DNA from 2 places in the Microbulbifer sp. CnH-101-G genome. Region 2 is predicted to be linked to the other one. Evidence: riboswitches for the same ligand, from Rfam matches in the RefSeq annotation. Region 2 holds a riboswitch; the other holds the start of a gene.
What was found. Region 2 has a riboswitch for thiamine pyrophosphate ahead of thiC (phosphomethylpyrimidine synthase ThiC). Riboswitches for the same ligand answer to the same signal wherever they lie in the genome.
Positions count from the first base shown of each region.

Region 1: linked by a shared signal. The riboswitch ahead of ACJJID_RS08895 (TonB-dependent receptor) and the one ahead of thiC (phosphomethylpyrimidine synthase ThiC) in region 2 are both predicted to bind thiamine pyrophosphate.

Region 1 is NZ_CP174292.1:2,015,322-2,030,834, forward strand. Features, by position in the region: gene ACJJID_RS08875 (nitrite/sulfite reductase) at 1,143-2,804, shown strand; gene ACJJID_RS08880 (DUF934 domain-containing protein) at 2,788-3,336, shown strand; gene ACJJID_RS08885 (hypothetical protein) at 3,507-4,115, opposite strand; gene ACJJID_RS08890 (nucleotidyltransferase domain-containing protein) at 4,376-5,167, opposite strand; TPP riboswitch at 5,806-5,922, shown strand; gene ACJJID_RS08895 (TonB-dependent receptor) at 5,980-8,145, shown strand; gene ACJJID_RS08900 (hypothetical protein) at 8,298-8,561, shown strand; gene pnuC (nicotinamide riboside transporter PnuC) at 8,554-9,219, shown strand; gene ACJJID_RS08910 (phosphotransferase) at 9,248-10,123, shown strand; gene ACJJID_RS08915 (nuclear transport factor 2 family protein) at 10,239-10,700, shown strand; gene ACJJID_RS08920 (YtoQ family protein) at 10,883-11,326, shown strand; gene ACJJID_RS08925 (putative Ig domain-containing protein) at 11,420-14,131, opposite strand; partial or broken gene ACJJID_RS08930 (Hsp20/alpha crystallin family protein) at 14,418-14,654, opposite strand; gene ACJJID_RS08935 (class I SAM-dependent methyltransferase) at 15,069-15,513, shown strand, end outside.
Region 2 is NZ_CP174292.1:750,448-765,960, reverse strand. Features, by position in the region: gene ACJJID_RS03540 (autotransporter assembly complex protein TamA) at 1-1,162, opposite strand, end outside; gene ACJJID_RS03535 (hypothetical protein) at 1,384-1,776, opposite strand; gene ACJJID_RS03530 (acetoacetate--CoA ligase) at 1,905-3,884, opposite strand; gene ACJJID_RS03525 (LysR family transcriptional regulator) at 4,076-4,990, shown strand; gene ACJJID_RS03520 (Dps family protein) at 5,031-5,501, opposite strand; gene ACJJID_RS03515 (HesA/MoeB/ThiF family protein) at 5,770-6,519, opposite strand; gene thiE (thiamine phosphate synthase) at 6,513-8,066, opposite strand; gene ACJJID_RS03505 (thiazole synthase) at 8,074-8,880, opposite strand; gene thiS (sulfur carrier protein ThiS) at 8,886-9,086, opposite strand; gene thiO (glycine oxidase ThiO) at 9,086-10,162, opposite strand; gene thiC (phosphomethylpyrimidine synthase ThiC) at 10,270-12,180, opposite strand; TPP riboswitch at 12,266-12,364, opposite strand; gene ACJJID_RS03485 (SGNH/GDSL hydrolase family protein) at 12,637-13,563, shown strand; gene ACJJID_RS03480 (thioredoxin domain-containing protein) at 13,656-15,206, opposite strand; gene ACJJID_RS03475 (acetolactate synthase large subunit) at 15,452-15,513, shown strand, end outside.

The sequences.
Region 1 (15,513 bases), 1.3 Mb from region 2:
CTGCTTCAATCTAAATTACACAGCCATGTTTCTTATGTGCAACCTTTACTCAAACAAACATGAGCAATGTCAATATGGGAGATAAGAGAATTGTTATACAGAGTGAAGCTTTTCATCTTCATAAACACGGAATTTATATCTTTTCTATTTCCTAATCGGTGTATTCTGGTTTCCGATTGAGCCATCTAAACTTTAAGCTAGTTTGTTGCCAGTAGTATCTTTATCAACTTAACTATTACTGCCAATAATGAGACTTTAGTAATCCCGGGGGGCTTTGCGTTAATTTAGGGCACTTGTACTGGGAGCTTCAGCGAGTGCTTTCAACTCGATACATTCAATAGTGATTCCTGTGGTATTACTATCATGAAGTTTCTGATAGTTGCATTGGTAGGCTGCACTCAATCACTTTCTCAACGTGGCCGATCAGCTGGCGGCCACAGTATTTGCGCCATTGTTTTTCATGCGCTAGTAACGAAGAGCTAGTACCAATGAAATACTACCTTGCAAGAACTCCATTATTAGCTCCATGACTAGAAGGGAGCTACAGCCAAAATCTACGTTCTTTTCAAGCGAATTACAGCTGTATTAACTTCGAATCGAGTCTCTTGTCTTGCTGTTAGCGATGATGGATTCATTCTCGCAGAGAATACACGAGGGGACTCAAGCAGTAGAATCCAGCTAAAGCTGCTATAGCTACCTAGCCAATATGATCAGATTTTCATCAATCTGGAACCCGCTCACCTCAACGTGCCCCTTCCTCTCTAGATTCTTTGGCTAGAGACCCCCATAACACGCTCATGACCATTGAAGACCTTAAAGGTGAACACCGCAGATTTCTTCCCAGAGGATCTCCTCGGCTTCATGCGAGATACCCTAGCTAACCCTCAGAAAACGTTGTCGCTATAATCCACAGAAGCAACCGCAATCAAATACGATCAGCGGAAACAGAAACCGCTTACTTGTCAGTTCCACTAAGTATTAACCCAGCAGTAGCCCTCTTATAACTGTTGGTTACAGACATAGCGGAAAATATTGTTATTTTTTGCATAAGCGTGCTGGTATGTTAGGCGCCAGCGGAGAACCATCCGGGACTTGCCCCTTTCTCCACCATCCGCGCACAAAGGCAATGGAATCAAGCTGTTATGTATCGATACGACGACCGGGATCGCGCCATCATTAACGATCGCGTTGCCCAGTTCCGCGGCCAAACGGAACGTTACCTCGCCGGCGAGTTGAGTGAGGAACAATTCCTGCCACTGCGCCTGCAAAATGGCCTCTATATTCAGCGACTGGCCCCCATGTTGCGCATCGCCGTGCCCTACGGCCTGCTCAACAGCAGCCAGCTGCGCCGTCTCGCGCGCGTCAGCCGGGACTACGACAAAGGGTACGCGCACTTCACCACGCGTCAGAACCTGCAATACAACTGGCCCCAACTGGAAGATGTACCCGCTATTCTGGCCGAGCTGGCCGAAGTGGAAATGCACGCAGTTCAAACCAGCGGCAACTGTATCCGCAACACCACCTCTGACCCCTATGCGGGCATCGCTCTCGACGAGATTGCCGATCCGCGCCCCTACTGCGAACTGATTCGCCAGTGGTCCACCTTTCACCCGGAATTCGCCTTCCTGCCGCGCAAGTTCAAGATCGCGGTGAGTGGCTCCGAGCAGGACCGCGCCGCGATTCGTGTACACGACATCGGCGTGCAGATTGTGAAGCGCGGCGAAGAAATTGGATTCCAGGTGCTGGTTGGCGGCGGTCAGGGCCGCACACCGGTTATTGCCGAGACGATCCGCGACTTCCTACCGGAAGAAGACCTGCTCTCTTACCTGGAAGCGATTGTGCGTGTGTACAACCAGCTGGGCCGCCGCGACAACAAGTACAAGGCGCGTATTAAGATTCTGGTGAAAGCTCTAGGCCCCGAAGAATTTGGTCGCCGTGTGGAAGAAGAGTGGCAGCACATTAAAGACGGGGTAGAGAAATTGACCCCAGAAGCTCTGCAGTGGGCCAAGTCCTTCTTCACCGCGCCCGACTACAAGACCTTTGATGGCGCCGCCAGTGAAGCTGCCCTACAGCAACAGGCCGATAGCGACAAGGCTTTCGCGCGCTGGTTGGATCGCAACACCTACCCTCACCGGGTGCCGGGTTACCGCGCCATCAAGCTCTCCACCAAACCTACCGGTGTGCCCCCCGGTGATGTCACCGACCGACAGCTGGAGGCCATTGCCGATCTCGCCGATGCCTTTAGTTTTGGAGAAGCCCGCGCTACCCACGATCAAAACGTGGTTCTGGCCGATGTGGAACAAGGCGAGCTTTACGAGCTGTGGCAACAGGCGCGCAAACACGGCTTTGCCACGCCGAATATTGGCACCCTCACCGATATGATCTGCTGCCCCGGTGGCGATTACTGCTCCCTGGCCAATGCTAAGTCGATCCCTGTTGCCGAAGCGATCCAGCGTCAGTTCGACGATATGGATTACCTCTACGACCTTGGCGACCTGAACCTGAATATTTCCGGCTGTATGAATGCCTGTGGCCACCACCATGTGGGCCATATCGGCATCCTCGGTGTGGATAAGAAGGGCGAGGAGTTCTACCAGATCCAATTGGGCGGCAGCGCCTCCAACGAAGCCAGCCTGGCCAAGGTATTGGGCCCCAGTTTCTCACGGGCTGAAGTTCCCGAAGTAATCGGCAAGATCCTCGATCTCTACGTCGAACAACGCCAGGCCGAAGAGCCCTTTATCGACACCTACAACCGCATCGGCCTGCAGCCCTTCAAGGAGAGAGTCTATGCCAAAGCCAGTTAAGCTGGGCCCACAGCCGGGCAACCCCACCGAGTTGATTCTCAATGGTGAAGTGGTCACTAATGAGTGGAAGATACTGCCGCAGCTGGAAGAAGGGGAAACGTTTGATATAAACGCTTTGCCCTCCGGCAAAGTGATTGTGCCGTTGCATCAGTGGCAGGCACACCGGGAGGCCCTGGCCAAGCGCAGTGCTGAAGTGGGCGTCTGGCTAGACAGTGACGAAGGTGCAGAGCTTATCGGCAGCGAAGCCGCAAATTTACCCTTGATTGCGATTCACTTCCCCGCCTTCGCCGACGGCCGCGGATTTTCTGCCGGTCGTTTGCTTCGCGAACGCTTTGGCTTCAAAGGAGAGCTGCGCGCAGTGGGCGGCTTTATGCGTGACCAGCTCACCTACCTTCAGCGCTGCGGCTTTAATGCCTACGCTTTCGAAGGCGAGCAGCCTCTCACCAGCCTGAAAGAGTCCTTACACGATTTTGGGGATAGCTATCAATCTGGTGTGGACCAACCTCTGCCGATGTTCCGCAGACGCTTCTAAAGCCTGTGCCACGTTAAGTGTGCCCTACCTTCATTGACTAGGGCACACTGTTCTCCCCTACCACTCTTCTATGCCAATACCCCATTTCAAAGCCCCGCTTCAAAGCCCCACTTCAACCCGCTTTCAAACTAGCACCTTCTCCTCTCAAAGAAACTACTGCCCTCAATTATTTAAACCGCCGCATCCAGAAGCGCCAACCCATTACCATAAACAACATCGGGCCCCGCTCCCGATACACGAAATGGTATCTGATTCAAATCCCCACCGAGTGAGCTAATAGCAAGCGCCACCCGCTTTAATTCCCGAGCACCTGGCCGATAGTGGCCACTGTGGTTGTTGACCTCGAGTATTTGATAACCGGCGCCCAGCACAATGGTTCCTGCACCTAAGACCGGCCCACCTGCCATAAATGAGGAATGATGAAAATGACCTAAATTTTTTCTTCCGACATAGAAATTTCGCTGTGAATCCACAACATAAATAATATTGCCCGCCGTATTTTGCAGGATACCCAGCTCAAACCTTCTTTGCAGAGGAATAACCAGCGTGTTTCCCGTAAATGTTGCGCGGTGTTTCAGCCTGTCCCGGTCGGAGAGATAACGGACATTGCCATTGCGGCCATGGGTCGCCTGATGGTTGGGATGATGCACTTCCGGCCAATAAGGAGTGGCTACCATTTTTGCCCCTCTTGAGCGGCCTAAAAGCCCTAGCGTTGCCAAAGTGGAGCGCAGGTGCCTCCAGCGCCTTCTAGCTCGCTCTCTTTTTTCTTCCTCAGTCATAAGATGCTTCCTTCCATGAAGTGATTAAGATTAATAGGGGCACCCTAGCCCCAAACATCACTTAAAAGAGTATTGAAAGCAGCATGAACAGCTTATGAATAATACGAGCCAAAAAATGCCTCATAAGGAGTTTTCTCTGGTCAGGCCAAGTCCTGAACAGAGATATGCAATGAACGCTCGAAGAAAAGTCCAATATTTTAGACACTTTCACCGAGCACAAACTATGGATCAATACTTAACGTTAAATACGTCACCCAATATTAAATGCCTAGCACCCGGTGAAAAAGTCTATCAAAATCCGCTATATCCATCTTAGGTCGCTCCTCAATTGAGTTGGCCACCCCACGGTCCAAATTTTCTTGAATCCAGTGATCAAGGCGGGCATCCAGAACGACAAGACTGCCTTCGTCCAGCCCTTTCTTCTTCTCAATCAAACTGGATATCAACTGCAGCAACCATTCCTCTTGTGCATTCACCAGCAGCTCTTTGCACATCTGCATAAAATCGACCGAGGGAATAGCCATAAATCTTTTTATATAAAGTGCATTTAGGATAGAACGCATTACATAAAGCAGTTTTTTGACTTGAATTTCTTTGGAACCCTCATCATTTTTTCGAGCAAATTTGGAGTAACAATTAAATCCCATACTTATATAATGGTGCGCCAAGGCTCTTGGTTGCCAGCATTTTTTGGCAAGGCTGCAAAGTTCATCCCAAACCTCTCGCTGACTGAGATAAACTTTTGGAGAGAACAACCATTCAATCAATGTCGGGTTGCTCCCCCGCAACAAACCCAATGCTTTGCTGATATCCCAACCGACCAGGTCAAGCTCATCACCTAACGCTTTATCAAAGGGCACCTCCACAACATCTCTTGGGTTTCCAAGAGTCAGATAGTGGTTGAGATCTCGCTTGTAAATAAAACGCACATCCCAGTCACTATCTGGTGACTCAAAGCCCCATGCCCGGCTGCCAGATTCACAGGCATACAAAATTTCTATGCCCTTCTCAGCCTCAAGTGTTTTTATTCTATTCTGTATCACCAATTCCATAGATTGCTATCTACCAATTTGCCACTGTAGAGAAGTAAAACATAAACCGCTCACTGGAGGCTCCTTCCCTTTACTTTATAGCCACCGACCAAGTATCCCAGCAATGACCCAATAAGAACTGGAATAGAGATCAAACCCATTAACAACCAGCGATCCTGTTTAAAATGCACATCGAAGTGAACCAATGAAACATAAGCCACTGCGCACATCGCAACAACAATGGCTATCAGCACTCCCCAAGTTACAAGATTCGCCGACAGGACCGCACCGCAACTTTTACAGGTACACTGTATCGAATTGATGCCACTACACCAGCCAATCAAAGCTATGGGCTTCTCATTACAATCAGGGCAATTTTTCATTATTACACCAACCTCTAAATCTAAGCTAAAACTAGCTATAGCCTCGCACCTGCGGCCTGAAATTATATTTAATATTCATCTATGCAGAAACGTCTCCTCTACATTAACCCGAGCTTTGGAAGAGAGGGAATAATAAGGAGGAAAACTGTTTATCACGCCCCTCCAATCCCTATAACACTGCCACCCATACCCAAAACGTCCCATAGAAACCCAAGCTCGAAGGTTAAGAGTGCCTTCTTCCCATAATGAGCGAAACATCTGCTATCATCGCGCCCGCAAAAACCTAAGGGGTGGCCAAGGCCTGAGATGCTGCGAGATCAAGAAGATCTTTTACAGCAAACCCTTGAACCTGATCCGGTTAATACCGGCGTAGGAATAGGTAGGCATACCAAAGCCCTTCCCTCGTCGCGCTCCGGGTCTCTTTCATTAGTGTTGATCCGAGAGAGAACCATGAAGAAACTGTTCACAATCCACCCGATTGCTTTATCCATCGGCCTTATTGCGGGCTCGCCTAGTGGATTGGCTTTAGCTGCAGAGCCCTTGAACAGGGGGCTTGAAGAGGTGGTAGTGACGGCTCAACTGCGCGATACCAACCTGCTCGATCTGCCAGGCAGCGTCAGTGTGATGGACGCCAGCAGTATTGAGACGCGAGGCGCTGGTAACTTGGACCAGCTGTTGAATATGGCACCAAATGTCAACTTCTCTACTGGCGCTTCACGAGGACGCTTTATTCAGGTTCGCGGTATTGGTGAGCGCAGCCAGTTTATCGACCCAGTTAATCCTTCCGTAGGTTTGGTCATTGATGGGATCGACTTCACTGGTCTTGGTCTGGCTGCCAGCACCCTGGATATCGAGCAGGTAGAGATCCTCCGCGGCCCTCAAGGCACCCTGCATGGTGCTAATGCCCTGGCGGGACTGGTCAACATGCGCAGCGCGGCACCCACTTCAGAAACTACAGGCAAGGTCTCTGCCGAACTGAGTGAATATGGTGGCCGCAGCCTCTCTGCCATTGGCAGCGGCAGCCTGACCGAGCAGCTTGGCTTCCGTATTGCCGCCAGCGAGCGAAAGTCCGATGGCTATATGGAAAACCAATACCTGGGCCGCGATGACACCAACAATATTGATGAGTCCGTGCTGCGTGGCAAACTGGCTTACTCACCGAGTGACGACTTACAGCTCGGCCTGACACTCTTCTACCTTGATGCCGATAACGGCTACGATGCCTTCTCTTTATACAATACCCGCGAAACCCTCTCCGACAAGCCCGGTCGGGACCAGCAGGAAAGCTGGGCAGGCGCTTTAACTGGGCAGTGGTCGGGTAACGAAAATTTTATTCTTGAAACCACCCTAAGCCTCGCCAACTCCGATACCGAATACGGATACGATGAGGATTGGAGTTATATAGATTTTCATCCCTGGGGTTACAGTCAAACCGATAATTACCAGCGGGACAAAGACAATACCAGCCTGGATCTACGCCTGCTTTCCACCGAGGCCTCCAAACTCTTTGCAGGACACACTAGCTGGGTACTGGGGGTTTATCATCGCCATGAACAAGAAGACCTCTTACAGGTTTCAGGAGCAACTGAAGGCATAACCACTGAATACAGCTTTTTTAGCAGTGAGTTTGATACCAAAAACAGCGCAGTTTATGGGCAACTGAGCACCACACTGAGCGACACCCTCAACCTGATTAGCGGGCTTCGCCTGGAAAGGCGTAGTGCGGATTATTCTGATTCCTATACCACCAAGGCAGATAGCAGTGAGGACTTGTGGGGTGGAAATATAACTTTAGAATATCATTATTCCGAAGACACTTTACTGTACGCCACTGTTTCACGTGGCTATAAGGCAGGGGGGGTGAACGGGGCAATCATCGCAGAGTTTGCGGATAATGTAGAAGCTTACCGTGAGATGTTCGAGTTCGATACAGAGCATTTGCTTAACTACGAACTTGGAGCCAAAGGCAATTGGCTGGATAACCGTTTACAGGCCCAGCTAGCAGCCTTCTACCAGGATCGCAACGATGTTCAAGCCAAACAATCACTTTTCAACCCTGAGAGTAAAAAGTTTAGAGAGTATCTGGGCAACGCAGCGGGCGGTAAAACTTATGGCTTTGAGGCGGAAATAAATTTCCAGGCTACGGAAACTGTACGCCTCTTCGCTTCTGCAGGCTGGCTAAACGCCGAGTTTGAGGACTTTATTAGTAGCACCCACGTAGACACGGAGAAGGACAAAGAAACCGGTATAGTGCTACCGGTAAATCTGGATGGCCGTGATGTAGCTCATGCACCAAGCTATCAGTTCTTCACTGGCACCGAGATTGATCTCAGTGCCCACTGGGTACTGCGTCTGGAATTGGAAGGCAAAGATGAGTTTTACTTCTCCAATAGCCATAATGAAAAATCCACTGCCTACGAATTACTCAACGCCCGTCTCACTTATCGGGCTGACAACTGGGAAGTCTCCCTATGGGGTAGAAACCTGACCGACGAAGATTACAACACCAGGGGCTTCTATTTCGGCAACAATCCAGTTAATGGCTATGCTCCAGAAGCTTACTATCAACGGGGTGAACCACGTATTGCCGGAGTAACCAGTACTTATACTTTCTAACAAATCATCGGTAATGTAACCGACAAACACCGATAACTGCCCGTGAAATATTAGATACATAGCGTACCTGCTATTCACGGGCTTAATCTGGTTAGGTAGCGAAGAATTGAGAATCGTTACCACTAGGTCCTTTGCGAACAATGGGGAAAACTATGCAACTCTCTGTAGAAATCAGCATGTACCCACTAAAAGATGAGTACATCCCCAGTATTCAAGATTTTATTGAACGTCTGAATAGTCATTCAGGACTGAGAGTGATCACCAACACCATGAGTACTCAGGTATTTGGTGAGTATGATTTACTAATGGATATCCTAAAAATAGAAATGCGTAAATCCTACGAGCAGTTTGGACGCGCCATTTTTGTTTGTAAATTTATCGATGGCGACCTAGCCCCGGCAGAACCCCATGCTTGACCCCGAGTTTCTTGAAATTATTCGCACCTCAATTGCGGCCATGTCCCTGTGGGAAGTTGCAGCAGTTATTCTGGCCCTCGCCTACCTACTACTGGCGATGCGCGAGAAAATCAGCTGCTGGTATGCCGCATTCGCCAGTACCGCAATCTATTTGGTTTTATTCTGGGATGTCAGCCTGCTGATGGAGTCCGCACTTCAGATTTTCTATCTAGTCATGGCTGTTTATGGCTGGTGGCAATGGCGCCACCACAGGGACAAAAACAAAGATCTGAAGATTCACCGGTGGGAACTACAAACCCACTTAATGGTGTTCAGTGGTGTTGGTATACTAACCGTATTATTCGGTTATCTGCTAGATAACTTTACCAGCGCCGCGCTACCCTATCTCGATTCCTTCACCACCCTGGGAGCCGTGGTGACCACCTATATGGTGACACGCAAGGTCTTGGAAAACTGGATCTACTGGATTGTGGTGGATGGAGCCTCCATCTATCTCTACCTGGATAGAGGGCTCTACCTCACCGCGCTGTTGTTTTTGCTCTACGTGGTGTTGGTTGTTATTGGTTTTTTCCAATGGAAATCCATCTATAACAGGCAGAATCAAGCTGAGCAAACCCGGTTTGCCTCTACAAAAAGTGGCCAAGTTTCCAACGCTTAACAGCGATGCGATCTAGCCCCCAGTGCCTATGAGCGATACTCAGAATGATATTATTCCCTGCGACTGGCATCTCTGGAGCCAGTCCAGGCCAACTTTTATACGGGCTTTGGCAGGCGGGCAAACCAATAGAACCTATCTAGTCTCATCAGGGGAGGAGCTTCTGGTTGTACGCCATAACTCCCCTCTCAGCCAGGCGCTGGACCTGAACCGGGCAGCTGAAGCCCAAGTCCTCAGCAGAGCCAGTCATGCCGGGCTCTGCGCGCCCCTTATTTATTGTGATCCTCATTGCCAATATTTGGTAACTGAATTTATTCAGGGCCAGCCCTGGCACAAAGAGACCGCTGGTGCCTTGGAACAACTTGCCAAACTGCTCCGTAATATTCACTCTCTCCCGGCAATAGGCAGTCAACTCGATATTGAACTGAAGATTGACCACTATTGGTCATCAATTGATACTCAAGCCGATTTCTATCCACTTCTACAACAGTTGCACAGTGAATTATCAACCAGCTTTAATGCAACAAAGGCTATTCATGATAACCCATGCCTTTGCCACAACGACCTAACCAAAGAAAACCTAATTAAAAGCAGTAGCGGGCAACTTATCGCGATCGATTGGGAATATGCCTCCATGGGGGATCGGTTTTATGACCTTGCCGCACTGGTCGAAGAACACTATCTATCCGCAGCACAGCAACAACAATTACTAGCTATTTATCTTCAACGAACACCAGACAGTAATGACTGGCAGCGCCTGCACCACTGGCGGTTAATTTACAAGTACCTATGTGTACTTTGGTATGCTCTGCAATGGAGTGCCAAAAAAGAACTCTGTGATTCAAGCGCCATTATCACTCAGTGCCAAGCTTTGTTAACATTAGCTGCGTCCACTCCCGATCGCTAATTAAGAAATACCCTTTACAAACCAGCATTGACTGGTTATTGCTCTACAAAGATATAATCGTTGCAATCCTGCAAGGATTACCATCAACACCAACGAGTATAGGGAGATACCTGTTATGGCCAGAACGTTCTTTATCTTTTTACTACTATTTGCGACAGCCACTAGCCATGCCGAGAAGAGACCGGAAGCATTCAACACTATCGACAAGCTTTTCGCGGCTATGTCGAAGTTTGATCATCAGGCAATGAGAAGTACGGTTACCGATTCCTTCATTCTATTGGAACACGGCGAAATCTGGACCATAGAGGATCTGGTTAAAGTGGTTAAGCCCTCTGGCTATACCAGAACGAATTACTTCAGCATCATCAACTACGAACAACAGGGCAATCTACTCACTGTGAATTACTGGAACAAAGCTAACTTTACGCAAAAAAACAACAGCGAGGAGGTTATCTGGCTTGAGAGTGCAGTACTGGCGAAGGTAGATGGGAACTGGTTACTCACTCAAATGCATTCCACCCGACTACCTGCGGGCAAAACTCCCAACAAGGTTACTTTTATCCAGCAAAAGCTCTAAGACAAAGCAAAAGCCAGTTCGAGTGGGCAGGCCTTATGGGCAGACATAAAGGCCTGCCCATTATCCATTGTAAGGATCACCGCCAGTACCACCCCAGCGCCTTTCCCTCCTCCCCATGGCATCATGTAAAATACGCAGCAACTATACGATGCATAGCATTAATTACCCTAGGAGGCGGCTTTATGAAGCTAAGAGTGTACCTTTCCGGTGAAATTCATTCTGACTGGAGAATCCAAATCATCGAGGGTTGCAAGAAGCAGGGATTGGACATCACCTTCTCATCCGCAGTTACCGATCACGATGCCAGTGACGCTGCCGGAGATGGTCTTGGCCAGGAGTCCAACTCCTTCTGGCGGGATCATAAGTCGGCTAAAGTCAATGCCATTCGCATCAAACACTCAATTGAGAGCTGTGACCTGGCCATTATTCGCTTTGGTGAGAAGTACAAGCAATGGAACGCTGCATTTGATGCAGGCTACTGTGCGGCCCTGGGAAAACCATATATTACCCTGCATGATGAATCCCTGGTACACGCCTTAAAAGAGGTCGATGGTTCAGCGCAGGCCTGGGCCCAGAACCCTGCACAGATAGTCGATATCCTGCAATACCTCACTACCCAAGCCTAGACTCCAGTATTGCCACCGCCAGCCAATGACGGCGGTGGCTCGTTTATTATCAGTAGCCTATCCTATTTGTACCGATATTTAATAGAAAAATCCTTAATGGAAAAGAATATACCCGGCTCTTTCCGCAGAACCGTGCTTTCTTCCAGTTCCACTTTCATCCACTTTTAATGAAAGCGAACCCGTTGGGCTCCCAGGGTCTCCATTCAATACTAGCCAACCACCATCTCGACCATCAACGCCCATAATTGAGGCAATGGCATGGCTACCCACTGCCGTGGGATACAAAGACTCTCCGCTATTACGCATGCCTTCTATGAGATCCGGCCCTACCGCTGCTGTGAACTGCATACCGGAAACCACATAGGTACCTGCTTCAACGACAATCAGGCCAAGCTGCTCATTCAAACGGCTTCCGGAATTGATACTGATCCCCTTCCCCGCAACGAATGCCGCTTCAACCGGCAACCCCAGATCTTTTATGCCTGACTCACTGGCGCTCCAAAAATGAGAAAAATTGCTATCGTTATAGGTCATAACCTGCCCTATAACCACCGGTTCTACGTAATCCTCCGCATTAAGCATTTGCCGATCCTCGGCTTCCCAGTTCCCTTTTTGCCCTGTAAGGCTGGAAGTCACTCGTTGCGCTTCCATTTTAACGCCATGCGACTGTTCCGTATAAACCCCTTGCTCCACCACAATGTAAGTTAGAGACACCGATACCGTACTACCGTTACCCATGACATCCTGAGCCATAACCTGAAACGTATTACCTTGTGCATTACGTATTCTTGGTACCGTCGCCACATGGGCAGAGGTATAAACTGGTGTTGCGACTACGACCATATTGTCATAGTGATTTTCAAGCGTAACTGTTTGCCAGTTGCTGGTGACATTCGTTAAAACGCCATGCTCTATTTTTAAGCCGCACTGGGCTCCCTCAACCACCATCGAAAATACTTTGGAGTTATTCGTGGCAATGCCATCCGATATTTCAAAATGTATGCCGTTAGTGGCCCCCAAGTCCGAACAAGAGGGCGTACCAGAAATTTCTCCCGTTCTGCTATCAATCACCAACCATTCTGGCGCATTAACAATTGAAAAGACCATATTGACCGTATCCTGCTCGTCTCCGTCATGCCAGGAAGGAAAGAAGGAAAATGAATCACCCACCTGTACAGTATGATCTTTTATGGAGGCATCTATAAAAATTGGAGCTTGATTCGCAACCAAAGCATCTTCAATATCCACATACCAAATGCCCGAACCAACAAGCCCTCCTCTCTCTCCCCGATGAGAGGCCATTAACAAATCCCCGTTGCTATCAGAAAATATATCAAGTATTCCATTTAAAAACTTGGTGCTTTGGGGTTGATGTGGGCCTGAGGAAATTAATTGATCCAATGCCCAGGTACCACCTGTTTGATTTAAAAGAAATACCGCATTTTGTTCACTCCAACTCCCCATAACTACACTCTGAAAATAGCTTCCAGCCGCCGTCACAAAATCAATTCCACTGGGAGGTATCTTTTCTCCGTTATATTCAAGCATCAAAACAGGCCTCCCTTGTTGAGAGGGGTCTGTCTCTATCAATCCCAGCGACTGAGCCACAATCACATTCGGCTCCGCACTTTGTTCATCACGCCAGTCACCCACGGCACTATTCCGCTTAGGGCAACCATAATCGGTTCCCCTTATCAGCTGATAAAATTGATCCCTTGGAGTCCCATCCTCGGCAGTAGGGTTAGGACAGCGGAAATTGATTGAAGAAGCATCATTTACTGCATGCATTGTGGTATACAAGCTTCCTTGAGAATCTGCAGCCAATCCAAATGGATTGCGCAATCCCTGGGCGTAGCTACGTATCTTCCCGGTATCCTCGCTGGTAAACACCTGAATATCACGGTCATGTTCCTGACGCAGTGCCGATAGATATTCAGCATGACTACCAAAACTGTCAGGGTCCAAATCACCTCCAATATCGAACCAAGCAATATTTGAACTTGCGGTATCTTCCAGCTTCAGTAGATTTTCAATAAATAAAACGGCTGCCGTATAAGCATGTTCATTGGTTTGCGTATCACCTCTTGACCCCAGAGAAATAAAGAGAGAGTTACCACTGACATGCAAGTGTTGGATTTGGTGGTGGGCGACACTTAAGGACTCGGCAATAACCTGGCGCACCTCATCGACTGTATTCCCCTCGGCCTGGGTTTCTCCCCAGATACGATCCCCATCATCATCACTAAGCCGGATAATATTCTGAAAGAAGTCACTACCACCACTATTGTGTAAGACCACGGTAGGGGCTAGGTACATAAAGACCTTTCCAGGAAGACCCGTTTGTGCATTGATCGCATCGGGGTCATAGTGAAAAGCCATACCAATCGCACCATGACAACTATCTCCTGGAGACCGGCCTGGGTTACCCTCATTACACTTCCCATTAAGGGGATTTCGGGTGCTCTCAAACACAGATCCAGATACGGCAGTCAATAAATCATCCTCGAACCCTCCTTCCACTTTGTCTGATACCTGGTAACGATAGGCAATAACCCCATGAGTCAATGTGGCGGCGTAAACATACTCCGTATCTCCCGGAGCCATGGAAATTTGTGTATAGCTCGGCCGACTAAAAGACTCATCAGAAGTTGAGTGTTCAATCAAAGTAAAGGTCTGCTCACCAAATACAGACTGCTTACCTTCATCTATAACAAAATACCTTGCATACAGCGGAGGACTCAAAAAAGAAAAAGTAGCCACTAGGACAAGACAAACACATCCAATATATGATCTAAGTAAAATCATCTTTTCCTCAACAATTCACAAAATTTGAAAATTTCAGTTAAATGCACTAACAAACTGACAGCCAGGCAGTGAGCATTAACCAGTAATGCAGATAAAAACCAGCCCTAGATATGAAAGTAAAAAAAGTGGAACTCAAATCTAAGAGGTAAAGAGACAAGCAATTATTGCTGGACCGTTGTAAATAGGAACTAAAACCATCGAAAATCATCAGCCATTCCCCAGACTACATGCAGGCAATTACTGAATAGTAACTTTTTAGGTTTATAAACCTCACGCTTATCGATACTTACCATTCAAACACCATCTTTTTAACTTTGGCAGAAATATTCTCTGGATCGGCAACCCCAAGAAGGTAGTAGCGTCTACAATGCATTCCTCTGGCACACTTAACACCTATAGACTTATCTTTTTTGATCTCATGATTCCATTTACGCTCACCCCGGATCAAAAGATTGCCGTTATCCAGAGTAATATCACCAGGATCGAATCCAGGAACATCCGCCTTTACAAGAAAAAGAGCATCTTCTTCAGCCGTATCAACCTATGGCGTTCACTCACGGGGCGGCACCCCCTCTTCTTCAAAAAAGGGCGGTTAGCGTACTGATCTCTTCATATATTGAATTCTCGAATTGGAGTTAATTAATCTATCAAGGGTTGGTATGGACGCAAGCTAGTATAGCCATGAGAATATAAGCCGACTAAAAATGGCGCTAAACTCAGACTATAGATACTGTCATTAAAGAACACAAAGGCATAACGTTGATGAGTAAACTCGAAGAACCTACTCAGGAGAAGTCGAGATAACTTTAACGCCACTCTGACTCTGCCTGATAGAAACGTTAAGGTTTACAGATAAAAGATTCGGCCAGAGTGAATACTAACCCAATTAATGATGAGCCCATCATAAATTATCTGATTAAATATCTTGGAGGGCATCGTGACAATCAGCAAAGAGGTCTGGCAAGGCCAAGCCGTATATTCCAAGACACATTTATGGCTCTATGATTTTTGGGTGCTTTATTTGTCAAATCGTTATATCTGGCACTGTCCAACCCCGACAATCCTTGAACAATTCAATCAATACGCCAGTGCAAACCATTTGGATGTGGGTGTTGGGACCGGCTACTTTATGGATAAATGTCGCTTCCCATCGTCTCAGGTTAGGCTGGGACTTATGGATTTGAACCAGAACTGTTTAGAGGTTTCCGCCAAACGAGTGGCAAGATATAAGCCCATAAAGTTTCACACAAATGTTCTCGATGAAATGCCTAGCAATGTAGAGCCTTTTGACTCCATTTCTCTCAACTATTTGTTCCACTGCTTACCGGGCAGACTTTCAGAAAAGCTTATAGCGATCGATCACCTCAATACACTACTTTCAG
Region 2 (15,513 bases):
CCGGGTCTCCACCCTCCACTGCGCCATCCACTTTTTCATCGACACGACTGAACTTTAACTCTGCCCCTGCACTAATGGTGCGGTGCTTACTCAACTTGCGGGACACCAACCCTTTTAAAGTCAAGGCCCTGGAAGTGTAGGAATCCACATCTTCACCAGTCAAACCCACACTACCGGTAAAACGCTGCTTGTCATTGAAAAAGCGCGGAATACTGAGTTTGCTCTCCAGGGATTGTTTCACCTTGTTCACCTTGCTGGATACCTCCAGCTTCTCACCACGGTGAAATATGTTGCGGTGCTCCCAGCTGGCAGAAACTCCAGCGCCCTCATCAGAGGTGTAGCCCACCCCCAGAGTCACCGTGCGATGATTGCGCTCCTGTACAATAAAATTAATATCAACAATACCACCGTATGGCTCAGATACCTGGCTGGTAACATTGGAGACCAAATTGGTGCGCAGCAGTCGTAACTGAGCCGCATCCAGTTTGCTTCGGCTAAAACAGTCTCCGGGGTTGATATCCAATTTACCCCGCAGGTAATCCTCTTCTACCGAAGTCGCCCCGAGTACCTGTACATCCCCCACCATCACCTCTGGGCTAGGGGCCACCCGATACTCCAGGCGAGCGGCGGCCTCTTGGTGAATCACTGTGGCCTGATAGGTGACATCCACGTTGAGCAGGCAGGCATTGTTATTGAGGTACTGGGTAATAGTCTGCACACCCTCAAGTACCTCATCTGCCTGCAGCGGATCTCCGACTCCAATCGGCAATCCAGGGAAGCCCGCCCTTAAGTCGGCAGGCATAATGATATCCAGGCTTTTTATTAAATAGCGAGGGCCGGGTATCACTTGATATTTTATCTCTCGACCTTCTACAGATTCACGCACAATAGCATCGTAGTACCCCTCGGAGCGCAGCAACTTTTCTAGGTTGCCGCGCTCGTAGTGGGCGATATCACGCGGGGACTCGTAGCTTTCGAGAGCACTGCTATTTTTGCGCAGCTCTTCAAGCTCTTTTCGCAGGGTGGTCTGTAATTTTTTGTCCCCTTGTACAGAAAGGGTAAAACTGGGCAGGTTGGAAAAAAAAGGGATGGTCACCGCCTGCGCCTGCAGCGGGGAAAGCAGAACAAAAGCGACAAGCAGACATGTACTGAGGATTCGCAAAATTTTATCCGTTGTCCACAGCGGTTACTCCGCCTACTACCGGGAGTCCATTCCCTTAACATCTGATTTTGCCCCGAACAACCAATGCCCAGGGGAAATTTGTCGGCACAAACAATTCATAAACTGAGGTATTTTATGATCGTTCACAAAATACTGACGCAAGTGTGCGAACCTGCTGGCATTTTCTCAGGTTCGTGCCGGACCTAAAATCTATATACGATTTATGGCTGGGTGCTGGAACTGGGGCTAGAGCTAGGGCTGCCAAGCAGTGGGTTACAGTCCTTGATGATGACCCGCCCCTTGAGGATATTCCCCTTCGAATACTCAGTGAAAATACACTGGTTGGTTCTGGGGTCGTAATTCTCAACCCATAGATTATCCTCTTTCCAGGTAGCACCGATATGACGGAAGCCCTCGGGCACAGAAATGCTCATTACGCCGCCAAAACGCTTCACAAAGACCTGCTCGTAATGGAAGTAATACGCCAACCACCCGGCGAGGAAGAAAACTGCGGCCGCGATGGCGCCAATTTTAAGGCTTCCCATACGACTACCGATAAAGAGAGAGAGAATAACCAGGGCAATAACCGCTGCCCAATAGAGATATGTAACCATACTTGTTCTTCGCCGTGAATTTATTCGTTTTACTCGAGGGCAAGAGTAGCGCAGAACCGGCATAAACAAAATGACGCCCGCCTACGTACCCTCACCACAATGCGTAGCTCCTCAGTCCCCTGAAAGCCTCAATCTTCCTCCAGCTCCGGAAGGTTTTCGAACAATGCCAGAGCTTCGGGATTGGCGAGAGCTTCCTTATTCTTAACCGCCTTAGCATGCACCACATTGCGTACGGCTAACTCGACAATTTTTCCACTAATGGTTCGCGGAATATCGCCCACTTGAATCACCTTGGCCGGTACATGGCGCGGGGTAGTATTGGCACGAATGGTGGAGCGGATTTTTTGTACCAGCCCCTCATCCAACTCAATTCCCTCACGCAGCACCACAAACAGCACCACCCGCACATCGTCATGCCACTGCTGGCCGATACAGATGCTGTCGAGCACCTCTTCTACTTTCTCTACCTGGCGATAGATTTCGGCGGTGCCGATTCGCACGCCACCGGGATTCAGAACCGCATCGGAGCGACCGTAAATAACTACACCCTCATGGGCGGTGATCTCCGCATAATCCCCATGGGCCCAAACACCGGGCCAGTTTTCAAAGTAAGCGCTGTTATATTTCTTCCCGTCGGGATCATTCCAGAAACCAATTGGCATACAGGGGAAAGACTTGGCACACACCAGTTCGCCCTTCTCTTCTGTTACCGACTGCCCTTCATCATTCCAAACTTCCACGGCCATACCCAAACCGCGACATTGCAACTCTCCCGCATAGACCGGCAGGGTTGGGTTGCCCAGGGCAAAGCAGGACACAATATCGGTACCACCGGAGATAGAAGATAAGCACAGGTCTTTCTTGATATCCCGATACACATAGCGGAAGCCTTCGTGAGCTAAGGGCGAGCCTGTCGATAAAACTGCGCGCAAACGCTGCAGCTTATGACTCTCACGGGGTTTACAGCCGCTCTTCTCCAATGCAGCAATATACTTGGCGCTGGTACCGAATACACAGATACCTTCTTCATCTGCCATATCCCACAGGCTCTCTGCTTCTGGGTAGAAAGGTGAGCCGTCAAACAAGACCAGGGTGGCGCCGCAGGCCAGGCCACTTACCAGCCAATTCCACATCATCCAACCACAAGTAGTGAAGTAAAAGAGCGTATCCTCGCGACGGAGATCGCAGTGCAAGCGGTGCTCTTTAAGGTGTTGCAGCAGTGTGCCGCCTACGCCATGCACAATACACTTGGGTACCCCAGTGGTACCGGAGGAGTACATGATGTAGAGGGGATGATCGAAAGCGGTCTGGACAAAAGAGAGTTCGCGCTCGGGCGCCGCTGCTTCAAAGTCCTGCAGTATGACTGCTTTCTCCAGAGGCTCCGCCACCAATAACTGGCGGGTTTCCTCCTGGGAGCGGGCAACCGGTACCACCACCAGTTTCTCGATGGAATCAATACGTGCGATAATTTCACGCAGGCGCGGCAGGGAATCAATCACCTTGCCGTTATAGAAATAGCCTTCGCAGGCAAACAGTACTTTTGGCCCCACCTGGCCGAAACGGTCAAATACCCCGTTGATACCAAAATCCGGCGAACAGGAAGTCCAAATCGCCCCGAGGCTGGTGGCTGCCAACATGGCCACTACGGTATCGATCACATTCGGCATAAAGCCAGCGATCCGATCCCCTTCGCAAACCCCTTGATCCGCCAGGGCTGCGGCAAGGCGCTTTACCCGGCTGTGCAGCTGCGCATAACTGAGCTGGCGTCGGCTGCCGTTCTCCAGGCGCTCAACCAAGGCCGGTTTATCGTCCCGGAAACGCAGAAGATTCTCGGCAAAGTTGAGACGGGCATCGGGGAACCACTCTGCACCCGGCATACTGTCACGACCCAATACCACTTCACCGCGCGCACTGGCCTGCACTTCAGTGAAATCCCATAAGTCACGCCAAAAGGATTCCCTCTCCTGTACAGACCACTGGTAGAGCGCGCTGTAGTCTTGCAGCTGAAGCTGGTGCCTTTCGTTGATCAAGCGGCGGAACTCATCCATCTGGGTAGCGGCAATGGCCTCGGGGCTCGGTTGCCAGAGGGGTTGTGTATTGTCCTTCATTTCAGCAGGCCTTATGGGTTCATTATTCTCGATGTTTCTACACCCATTTACTGGGCGAAAGGGACAATCATGCCTTGCCCTACAACTTTAAACTATTTTAATCTTTCGAAGGTTTATTAAATAAATCTTAACTTTTTCTGAAAGCATTTCTGAAACCCTGCCGGGAACCCGGTTATCAGTCTGGAGCCCCAGTGAGTGCCACTATAAAACAGCTCCGCGCCTTCGTAGCCGTTGCGCGCAGCCACAGCCTGGCGCAGGCCAGCGCACAACTACATACCTCCCAGCCGGCGCTGTCGGTGGCTATTCGCAACCTGGAAGACGCCACCGGGGGACCGCTGTTCAGTCGCGATGGTCGTCAACTCGTACTGACCCCAGAGGGCCGTGAATTCCTAACCCGTGCAGAGCAATTGCTTAACAACTGGGACCAATCTCTTGATGCCATTCAGCAGCGTTTTCGCCTCGATCGTGGGCAGTTGTTATTGGCGGTAATCCCGGCCTTCGCCCTAAATCGCCTACCCGAATTATTGGCCAGCTTTCACCGGGACAATCCCCAGATCAACATTGTATTGGAAGACATTGTGATGGAGGGTGTTGTGCAGTCAGTGCAGGAGGGGCGCGCAGAGCTGGGCATCAGTTTCCGCCCGGAGGATCTGGGCGACTTGGAGTTTATCCCCATGGAGCAAGATCGCTTTATCGCGGTTACTCCTCCGCAACACCCTCTGTCCAGCAAAGAGGCCTTGCACTGGCGCGACCTGGCGGACTACCCGTTTATTTCTATGAATAGGGGATCAGCTGTGCGCCGTTGGACAGAGCAGGCCTTTGCAGACTGTGGCAAGGTGCCCCGTTACCTGTGTGAAGCCAATCAGCTCAGTACTATCGGGCAATTGATTCGGGCCAATATGGGGGTAAGTGCGGTACCGAGCCTGTGCGAAGGGCAGATGCGCGAGTACGGTTTGCACTGCCATCCTCTATCCGCGCCTGTTGTATACCAGGAGGTCGGTATATTGATGAAAAGCCGTGGCACGCTCTCTGCTGCGGCCAGCGCTTTTCTGCGATGTATTCAACAAGACCCTGGGGACTTACATCCTGGATACTTACCGAAATAATTTATTCAGTGCGGGCAAAACGCCCGCACTGAAAACAGCCTTATTGACTGGTAGCCCGCAACATCCAGGCAGTTTTTTCATGCACCTGCATGCGATCAGACACCAGTGCAAGGGTGGATTCATCCTCCCCTTTTTGCGCAGACTTTAATACTTCCCGGCAAGTCTTAATGACCTTTTCGTGGCCTTCGGTTAATATTTTTACCATGTCCTCGGCTGCAGGAACTTCTACCACTTCCTCAATTGAGCTCAGTTGAGCAAATGCCTGGTAAGTGCCTGGGGCGGGAACTCCCAAGGTTCTGATACGCTCCGCGATATCATCAACCGCTTCTGCAAGCTCCGTATACTGTTCCTCAAACATCAGATGTAATTCACGAAACAGCGGGCCTGTGACATTCCAGTGAAAATTGTGCGTTTGCAGGTATAGGGTATAGCTGTCTGCCAATAAGTGTTTGAGGCCACCAGCGATTTTTTCCCGGTCACTTTCACTAATACCAATGTCAATTTTCTTCATAACAACGCGCCCCTCGTGTATAAGAGTTGGGTTTTTGTAAAAAAGTCCATGTATTGAAAAAGATACAAATATTGAGCCTATGAAAGCCAAGACACAAAATTCAACATCTATAAATACACAGCTTTCGATTACACATTAACAATATCAGGAAGATGTGTCACGCCTATCCCCAAAATTCGAAACTTTCCCTCAAAAAAACCACAAAAAAAATATCCGACACTCCGAGAAATTTAAAAAATTATTATTTGTTGCATAATTATGCCAACTTCTATGCAGAACAAACCGGACAATTCTCAGATTTATTTAGCTTTAGTGTCCGCATAGCCAGGGTCTCCCCCTCAATTAAATACAATTGACCGAGACTGGATGCCGGCAAACCGAGTAAAATTTTCAATGCCTCCAAAGCTTGAACGCTGCCAACAACACCCAAAATCGGACCAATCACCCCCATCGTTGAGCAATTATGAATATCTTCCTGCTGTTGGGGTGGAAACAGACAGGCGTAACAGGGATTTTTATTCTTAGAAAAATCAAAACTGATCAACTGTCCGGAAAAGCCCTGGGCTGATGCCATCACTACTGGTCGCCCGATTTCATGACAAGTTCGATTTATCAGGTAGCGTATTTTTAGGTTATCCGTGCAATCCAGCACCAAATCCACCTGTGCAACATGATCTCTAAGCCAGGTTTCATCGGCCATTTGAGGATGCGCATAAATTCGAATATTGGGATTTGCTGCGGTTAACTGCTGTGCCGCCACCTGTGCCTTTGATTTACCTTGGTGATTGGTTTTGTACAGCACCTGTCTCTGCAAATTAGAAAGATCAATATGATCGCCATCTACCAGGTGCAACTCACCGATACCTGCAGCGGCGAGGTAAAGTGCTGCCGGACTACCCAAGCCACCGAGACCAATGATTATAACCCGTGCCGCCGCCAGTTTTTCCTGTCCCTCTTCTCCCACCTGGGGCAGTATCATCTGGCGGCTGTACCGCTGTAGCTCCTTACTGCTTAACATGGCTCGACTTCCGTACACTTGTCTTCCAGGAGGGCATTGAATTCGGCAACCGCCCGCTTATAATTTTCTGCCTTGGTAATTGCACTGACCACAGCGATACTGCCCACTCCCGTAGCAATAACCTCTGGTGCACACTGCTGATTAATGCCACCAATCGCAACCAGTGGGTAATTGGGTAGAAGTGCAGCCATCCGCGTCAGCTTCTCTACCCCTTGTAACTGATCAGACATATCCTTGGTATTGGTGGGGTAAATAGCGCCGATCGCCAGATAACTGGGGCGATATCGATAGGCCAACAATAATTCAAAGAAACCGTGGGTACTGATACCCAGCTTTAGGCTCGCAGATTGGATTGCAGCAAGATCCGCCTCTTGTAAATCCTCCTGCCCCAAATGAACACCATAAGCACCGCATTCAATCGCTAGCTGCCAGTAATCATTGATAAACAGGCGCAAGTTATAAGTCCTACCGATAGCGACCGCGCGCTTAATTTGCTCACGTAGATCCTCACCGGGCGTTTTTATCCGCAACTGTAAGGTGCGCACGCCCTGTTCAGCGAGGCATTGCAACCATTCCACAGTATCCACCACCGGATATAAACCCAAAGCTTGGGTATCGGTTGCAGCAAATCCTTGAACGAATGGCTGGGTAGAGCTAAGGCCGTAATCTTGCGCGCGCTCTTCACCCGCGACCAGTATCTCAGGGAAATCCGCCAAGTCTAGTGGCCAACCACAATGCCCTACCGGGCTGGCACCAACGCCGATATGGGAATTCTCCCCAAGGCGTAAACCACGTTGCACATAGGCCTTACCAACCACACAGGCATCTCTCATGGGATAACCGAGAGCGCAACAGGCGGCAATAGCAGAGGATAAAGTGCAGCCGGTCCCATGCGTATTATTACCCGGCACTTGCTTGCCAATAAACCAGTCGGCCTTTTCACCGTCCCAAAACAAGTCAGAAACCTCACCTGGCCGCAACTGCGTGTGGCCACCGGTCACCAAAACCGCAGTACCTGCCAAGGCGTGCAGCTGTCGCGCAGCCTCTAAAATAGATTTCGCATCCGTGGTACTTGCCCGGGTAAGCCACTCCAATTCATGTAAGTTGGGAGTCACCAGATCACACTGCGGCAGTAACTGAGCCAAGACTTCCGCGACAATATCGCCCTCAGTAAGTCCTGCTCCATTGGTGGCAACGGCAACCGGATCATAAATAACGGGAACCGGCTGTATCGTTTTTAATTTGCGTAAAAAATTAGCAACCAACAAGACTTGACCGGTATTGGCCAGCAGGCCAATTTTAATCGCAGAGGGGAATAAGTCCCGCTGTAAAGTCTGTAGCTGGGAATCCAGTACCTCTAAAGAAACTGCATTAATCGCAGTCACTTCCACCGTATTTTGTGCGGTGTTGGCGGTGATAGCACTACAACCGTGACAGCCAAAATCGGCAAACGTCAGCAAGTCTGCCTGTATACCGGCACCTCCCCCAGAGTCACTGCCAGCAATGGTCCAGGTGATAGGTTTTTTCGTTAGAAATTGATCTCGCATAAACATCCTAATCCTGCAGCATACTCTCTGCCTGCTGCCAGAATGGCATATCCAGGGTTGGGGTACTGGGGCTGGCAGTTTGTCGCCTGAGCATCAGGCCCGCATTAAAGGCGATTCGTCCAGATTCCACCGCCAACTTAAAGGCCTGTGCCATCCGTATGGGATCTTGCGCTTTGGCGATAGCAGTATTTAGTAATACCGCATCAAATCCCATCTCCAGAGCTTCGGCAGCCTGCGATGGCGCACCGATGCCAGCATCGATAATTAGCGGCACATCACGCAAGCGGTCACGCAGAGTTTGCAGGTTGTACTTATTCAGAAGTCCCTGCCCAGTGCCAATCGGCGCACCCCAAGGCATCAATACCTCACAGCCCACATCTAGTAACTTGCGGCACAAGACCAAATCATCAGTGCAGTAAGGCAAGACTTTAAAGCCGAGATGAACTAGCTCCCTCGCCGCCTCTACCAAACCAAAAGGGTCAGGTTGCAAGTTGTAGTCATCGCCAATGACTTCCAGTTTGATCCAGTCAGTCTGGAAAATCTCCTGGGACATTTTTGCCAGCTCGATCGCCTCACGGGAGGATTTACAGCCGGCAGTATTGGGCAACAACTGGCAACCAAACTCGCGAATATAATTCCAAAAACTATTATCCCGCTGCTGCGCTGGATTCTGTCGACGCAGAGACAAAGTAATAATTTCTGATGCTGAGGCTTGCACCGACTCACGCATAATGGCAGGGGATGGGTATAAAGCCGTTCCCACCAAAAGCCGGCTATTAAATGTTTTTCCGTAGAGCGTTAATAGATCACTCATCTTTTCTAACCCCCCACTACTGGCGCAACAATATCCAGGCTATCGCCGCTATTAATCTGTGTATTACCATATTCCGAGCGGCTGACAAAACTACCGTTTACCGCAACGGCAAATGTTTCTCCGCGATATCCAAGTTGTTGTAAAAGTGCAGTGAGTTTTATGGGAGATTCGAGGCTGTGAGCTTCCCCATTGATTGATATCTGCATCAAACCACCTGTAACCGTTGTTGAGTTACTTGATTCACGACCTGCTCTACCATCGCCGGCGCTAAAAGATAGCCGTGGCGATAGAGGCCATTTACCCGAACCAGCCCATCCTCATTGTGTATATATGGCAGATTATCCATAGTGGCAGGGCGACAGTTCACTCGAGTCTCCACAATACGAGCCTCGGCAAATGCCGGATTAAGGGAATAAAGGGCAGAGGAGAGTTCCATGCTAGAGCGTACCGAAATCGGGGACAGATCTTCGCTTTCAATTTCTGTAGCGCCAATCACAGTGCGGCCATCACTGCGAGGCACGGCGTAGAGTTTGTAGCGGGGATGAAGCAGGCGCACTGGACGCTGTAAAACCACCTCTCGGGATTCCACGACCATCACCTCACCGCGGACACCGCGCAAGCCCTCCACCTGCCCCTTGGCACCGAGGCCACGACAGTCGATCACACAGTCGAATTTCTCTTCCCCTGAAGCAAGAGAAATTTGTCCAGCTTCACAACTCACCTTACTGTGTTCTCTTAAATGCACACCCTGCTGGCGCAATATGCTCAGCAATATGGGTAACAGGCATTGATTATTGATATCCGCTTCACCCCGCAGGTAAAGCCCCTGCTCAAAGCTTTGCAGGGCAGGCTCCAACTCAGCCAGTGCATTGGCATCCAGCGGTTGCACCTGCTCCCTGGCGGATTCGCCCAACTTACCCTGCAACTCCCTCAGGAATTGTAATAACTCACTCCTGTCTTTACCGTGTGCCACCAGAATCGAGCCCGCGCTGCGGTACTCCACTTTGCACCCACTCTGCTGCTCCAGTTGCCTGGACCAGTCAGACCATAGCTCAAGGCTTTGCAGTCCCAGTTGGTAGACTCGTTTATCACTGTGCACCAACTCAGATAGTGGCGAGATCATCCCCGCCGCCGTCCAGCAGGCACCGCCTTCCGATGCCGACAAATCGCCGGCCTCAAACAATGTTATATCCAGGTCTCGCCGACTGAGCCGCCAGGCGAGTAGCCGCCCCAGAAGACCGCCACCGGCAATAGCTATACTGGCTTTGGTTTTGCCTGTCACAGATCACCCATCTTCACAAAATCAAATAGATACTGGCGATAGCAAACTCCCTTTACTCCACCGCACTCATACAAAGATTGGGGGAGCTACCCTCCCCCAGAATCGCATCAGCCCTTGTGATAAATTTCGCTACCCATATCCTTAAATTTAATCGACATCTCCTCCATTCCCCGCTCTGCTTCTTGTTTGGCCGCGTAATCGCGCACATCCTGAGTAATTTTCATGGAGCAGAATTTTGGTCCACACATAGAACAGAAGTGCGCTACCTTGCCGGATTCTTTAGGCAGAGTTTCATCGTGATAGGCTCGTGCCCGCTCCGGGTCCAAACCGAGGTTAAACTGATCTTCCCAGCGGAATTCAAAGCGGGCTTTTGACAGGGCGTCATCGCGCTTTTGTGCTCGTGGATGTCCCTTGGCCAAGTCTGCGGCATGAGCCGCAATCTTATAGGCCATCAAGCCCTCTTTAACATCCTCTTTATTGGGTAGACCCAAATGCTCTTTAGGCGTCACGTAGCAGAGCATGGCGCAACCGTAAGTTCCGATTAATGCTGCACCTATGCCAGAGGTAATGTGGTCGTAACCGGGGGCAATATCCGTAGTCAGCGGGCCGAGGGTATAAAAAGGCGCGCCGTGGCAGTGCTTTAGCTGCTCATCCATATTTTCTTTGATTTTGTGAATAGCCACATGCCCCGGTCCTTCAATCATGGTCTGCACATCGTGCTTCCATGCAACTTCTGTGAGCTCGCCAAGAGTATGCAGCTCTCCAAATTGTGCCTCATCATTGGCATCGGCGATGGAACCTGGGCGCAGACCATCACCGAGGCTAAAGCTCACATCGTAAGCTTTCATGATTTCACAGATTTCTTCGAAGTGGGTATAGAGGAAATTCTCTTTGTGGTGTGCCAGACACCATTTGGCCATGATAGAACCACCCCGCGAAACAATACCGGTCATACGCTTCGCTGTAAGCGGTACATAACGCAACAGCACACCAGCATGGATGGTGAAATAATCCACTCCCTGCTCCGCCTGTTCAATTAAAGTATCGCGATAGACATCCCAGTTCAGGTCTTCGGCAATGCCGTTCACTTTTTCCAGCGCTTGATAAATCGGTACTGTACCAATAGGTACCGGAGAATTTCGCAAAATCCATTCACGGGTTTCGTGAATATTGGCGCCAGTGGAGAGATCCATCACGGTATCGGCACCCCACTTGGTGGACCAAACCAGCTTTTCCACCTCCTCTTCAATAGAAGAAGTCACGGCAGAATTACCAATATTTGCATTCACCTTACATAGGAAGTTGCGCCCGATAATCATCGGTTCCACTTCCGGGTGATTGATATTCGCGGGAATAATCGCCCGACCTTCGGCGACTTCCCTGCGAACAAATTCGGGAGTGATTTGCGCGGGAATAAAAATACTATCGCGCGCTTTTTGATATTGGCTTTCACTCATTTCTGAAGCGAGTTTGGCGCGCCCCATATTTTCACGAACAGCGACAAATTCCATCTCCGACGTGATGATACCGCGGCGGGCATAGTGCATTTGCGATACATTACTTCCCGGTTTAGCCCGAAGCGGGCTGGGAAGATTTTCAAAGCGGATATGATCCAGCCCTTGGTCTGCCATACGTTTCTGGCTATAGGCGGCTTGACGGGAATCCAACTGCTCTGTATCGCCTCTAGCTTCTACCCAGCCCTGACGCAACTTAGGTAGCCCCTGGCGTACATCGACTTTGAAATCAGGTTCAGAATAGGGTCCAGATGTATCGTATACGGTGAGCGGCTCATTGGGCTCCAGAAGGGGATTGTCTGCATCTCCACCTACCACGCTATCCCCCAGGCAGATTTGGCGAGCGCCAACCTGAATATCCGGCGTTTCCCCAGGTAAATACACCTTTCGTGAATTGGGAAAAGATTGAACCGTAAGGTTCTCAAGAAATGCTTTAGCAGAATCGCGGCTGGCAGCGCGGGTGGATTTTCCGGCTTTGCCGGATTGTTCAATGATCTCGGACATGCGTAACCTTAAAGCTTGAGGATTTAAAGGTCGCAGCGTCCAGGGCACACGCAAAGAGAAAAGCCGCCAAACTGTAAAAAAACAGGCGACTTCAGATCTTGTTCCCTACGCGGGGGTTACCCCGATCAGGTTCAACGGATCTCGCAATAGCGATCTCAGCCCACAGGCACTCCGACAAGTAGAGCGCAGTATAGTGGAAGCTCTCGAATATGAACAGGTGGTCGATCTCAACTTTCAACAGACTCTAAATAACCCTCTCCATGGCGCTACAACCAAAAAATCTCGATGCTCTAGGCGACAAAAATTCAACACGCTTCAACTTATTTGAAGCTGACCCAGCGGTCGATATCATTCCCACCGGCACTCATTCCACGTCAACCTAAACTGCACAGGTTCACCGATCCAGTTTTAAAACAATAATGAACTACGACGAAAGTCGGTGTGGGAGAAAATACAATGTGGAATAGATATGGAGTTATAACAGCACTCGTTTTAAGTGTTATGTCGATACCGACAGCTTTAGCTGCCCCTTCTAAATCCGTTGCTGCTGGTGACAGTATTACCATGGCATTCGGAGCAGACTGTACCCGTAACAAGTATTTCTGGGATTTGTTTTGTCTCCTCGGTGGAGACCAACCAGAACACTCCTGGTTTGATGGTGATAAAAACTCCGTTGAGAGTATTTACGATAAGTACAAGATCATTTCACCCAGCATGGCTGCGAATAAAAAAGCTGCTGAGTCAGGGGCAGAAATGCGCGGAGGAAAAAAGAACTTTGCTGTTCAGGCTGATCGAATTTTATCTCAATCAAATATCCCCGACCATGTAGAAGTTGTTCTCGGAGGAAACGATATTTGTAACCGGGATTGTACCGATCCCAATAACTGTGATGATCCTCTATACACAGAAAGTGAGTGGCGCTCAGCAATTCAAGCGGGCTTAGATAAACTCGTCGACGGACTTCCCAATGGATCTACCATTCTTTTAGGCTCAGTACCAAGGGTGCAGGATCTGCGAGCAGCCGGCTTAGCCAAGCAGTCAAGCAATTCCCGGGTAAATTGTGAACATGTTTGGTCAACCTTTGGAATTTGCAAAATAGCCACTAATGGCGGCAGTTTAAATGGAGAAGACTTTGCCACTCGCTACAACGCAATTACTGCAGCTCAACGTCGCTACAATGAAATTCTCGTTGAGGAGGCGGAGAGCTATAATGGCACCAATGGTGTTGAAGTGATAGCCGAGTATACTGGGGAAGATGAGGTAAATGCTGGTACCTTCCAGTTTGGCAAAGATGACATTGGTGGTGGAGACTGCTTCCACCCCAGTATACAGGGCCAAAACATCGTTGCCGATCTACTTTGGCAGGGCAATCCAGATAAATAACTAGTCGTCCATTCGGTGAACATTGGGCCCTCCTGAAAACTTCTCAGTGGGCCCATAACTATTTACCTTTCTTTACCTCTCTTAGGCTATCTTCAATCTTTCTCAAAATAGCCCTGCTCTTCAACAACATATTGTATTCGCTGGGGCAACCCCTTTCGCATAAAAGCCACATCGATAATCTGACCGCTGGTAAGGGCATCCCATAGGTTATTTTGACCACTATGTACCCAGCTATCATTAACTCTCATTAGGACATCATTCTCTTGAAAACCCAGGGCGGTGAAGAACTCATTATTTGTGATACCTTCGAGTCGCATCAGGTGATGTCCCTCAACCTCCAATTCGGCCTCGATAAATTTGGCTTCCAGAACTTCCCGTTGCTCCAACTGCTTACTCAGCCAAGACTGCCCTAAGGTAAGAACTCCTGAAGAAGCTATCAGCTGGCGGCTCCCGGGCCCCAAAGGCTGCTCAATGCGCCGCTTTAATTCAGCATTCTGTTCATAGGAATGCGTCTGTAAAACATCAGTGCCCCCCTTCCCTTTCAAAGGTAACTTCTCCAGACCTTCTTTACTTTCAATAACTGCATAACTAGAGTGAAGACGGAGCAAGGAGGCACCAGCTAACAATTCTTGCCCTACATTATAATATTTAGCCACAGCTTCCTTTATTTGGATCAACGCCTTTGATTTGCTCTTAACACTGGATTCACTAACCCCCAGTAAAGTAAGTGGCAAACCGGTGATTGGTAAATCACGATCATCAATAATCTCATCATCTTTCCAAACATAGGTCTCTTTTGGATTTATGCCCATAGACCGCAACTCTTTTTCTATCCAATAGGCATATTGCTCAAATTTACGCGGCCCTTTTAGATATAAGCCATTAATAAAGACAACAGGTACATTTTTAAGCCCTAGACCTAGTGCCCAGTTCCTATTTTCAAGTACAGATGCTTTGGGGGTATTACTGGATAAACACATTTCAAACTTCTGAGCATCTAATTGTAACTGCCCGATTAGTTGGAAATAAGTATCCCCATCAATTTCTGGTGTTAATACATATAATGCATCGTGGTACTCCCAAAATCTGCCTTGATCAGCCGCGCAGCGTGCTGCCGTGCCAGCCCGGATACCTTCTCTGTGAAACTTAAGTGGAAAATCAAAGTGTACCTGGCTTACCCACCCCTTATAGGTCGACATAAGACGACGTATAACAGGTTGTATAGCTTTACAGTGTGGGGACTCAAAGGAGCAGAAAACCGCTAAAGTAACAGGGGCCTCCCTGCTACCTCGAGGATCCTGACTAGCAGTGGGCAAAGTAATTCTCGGCGGCTCAGGAGTAGTCAAAAGAATCTCAATTTTTTTACTGGATGCAATGTTGCCGTTTTCTTTATCTATCCAGGCATTGAGTTTATTCAAACGTAATTCATATTCCTGCTCTGCTATATCATATAAAGCCAACTCTAAAGTACTATCTAGCTCCTGTAGGGTAATTACCCGACCATCAATGCGTGCAGCCGCCTCATAAGAAGAGCTTTGTATTTGTTGAGATGTTATTTTCTCTCCCTTTCCCATACACCCAACGGCGACATAACCAAGAGAAACCAAAACTATTAGTCTCAATAGAAGCTTTAACTGCCACATGAATTAAACTCTCTTTTTCTTTTTATAGCGATCCTAACAAGCGATTAGCAGGCAACCTAATAAATAAAGAATAAGCGCCAAAATCCCTCTAAAATTGCGAGCTTATTTTGGTATTCTGGCAGTAATTTCATTAAAAAGGAGCGGTTTAGTAAAACAAATGAATTACCACCTATTCTTGGTAACGCCTTCGACTAAAGTCTCCGCTTATTTAATAGATAGTCGAACTTCATGCCAAGGAAATATCTATGAATAACACTCTAACAAACGTTTCAGAACTGATGGTTTCCTGCCTTGAGAATGAAGGGGT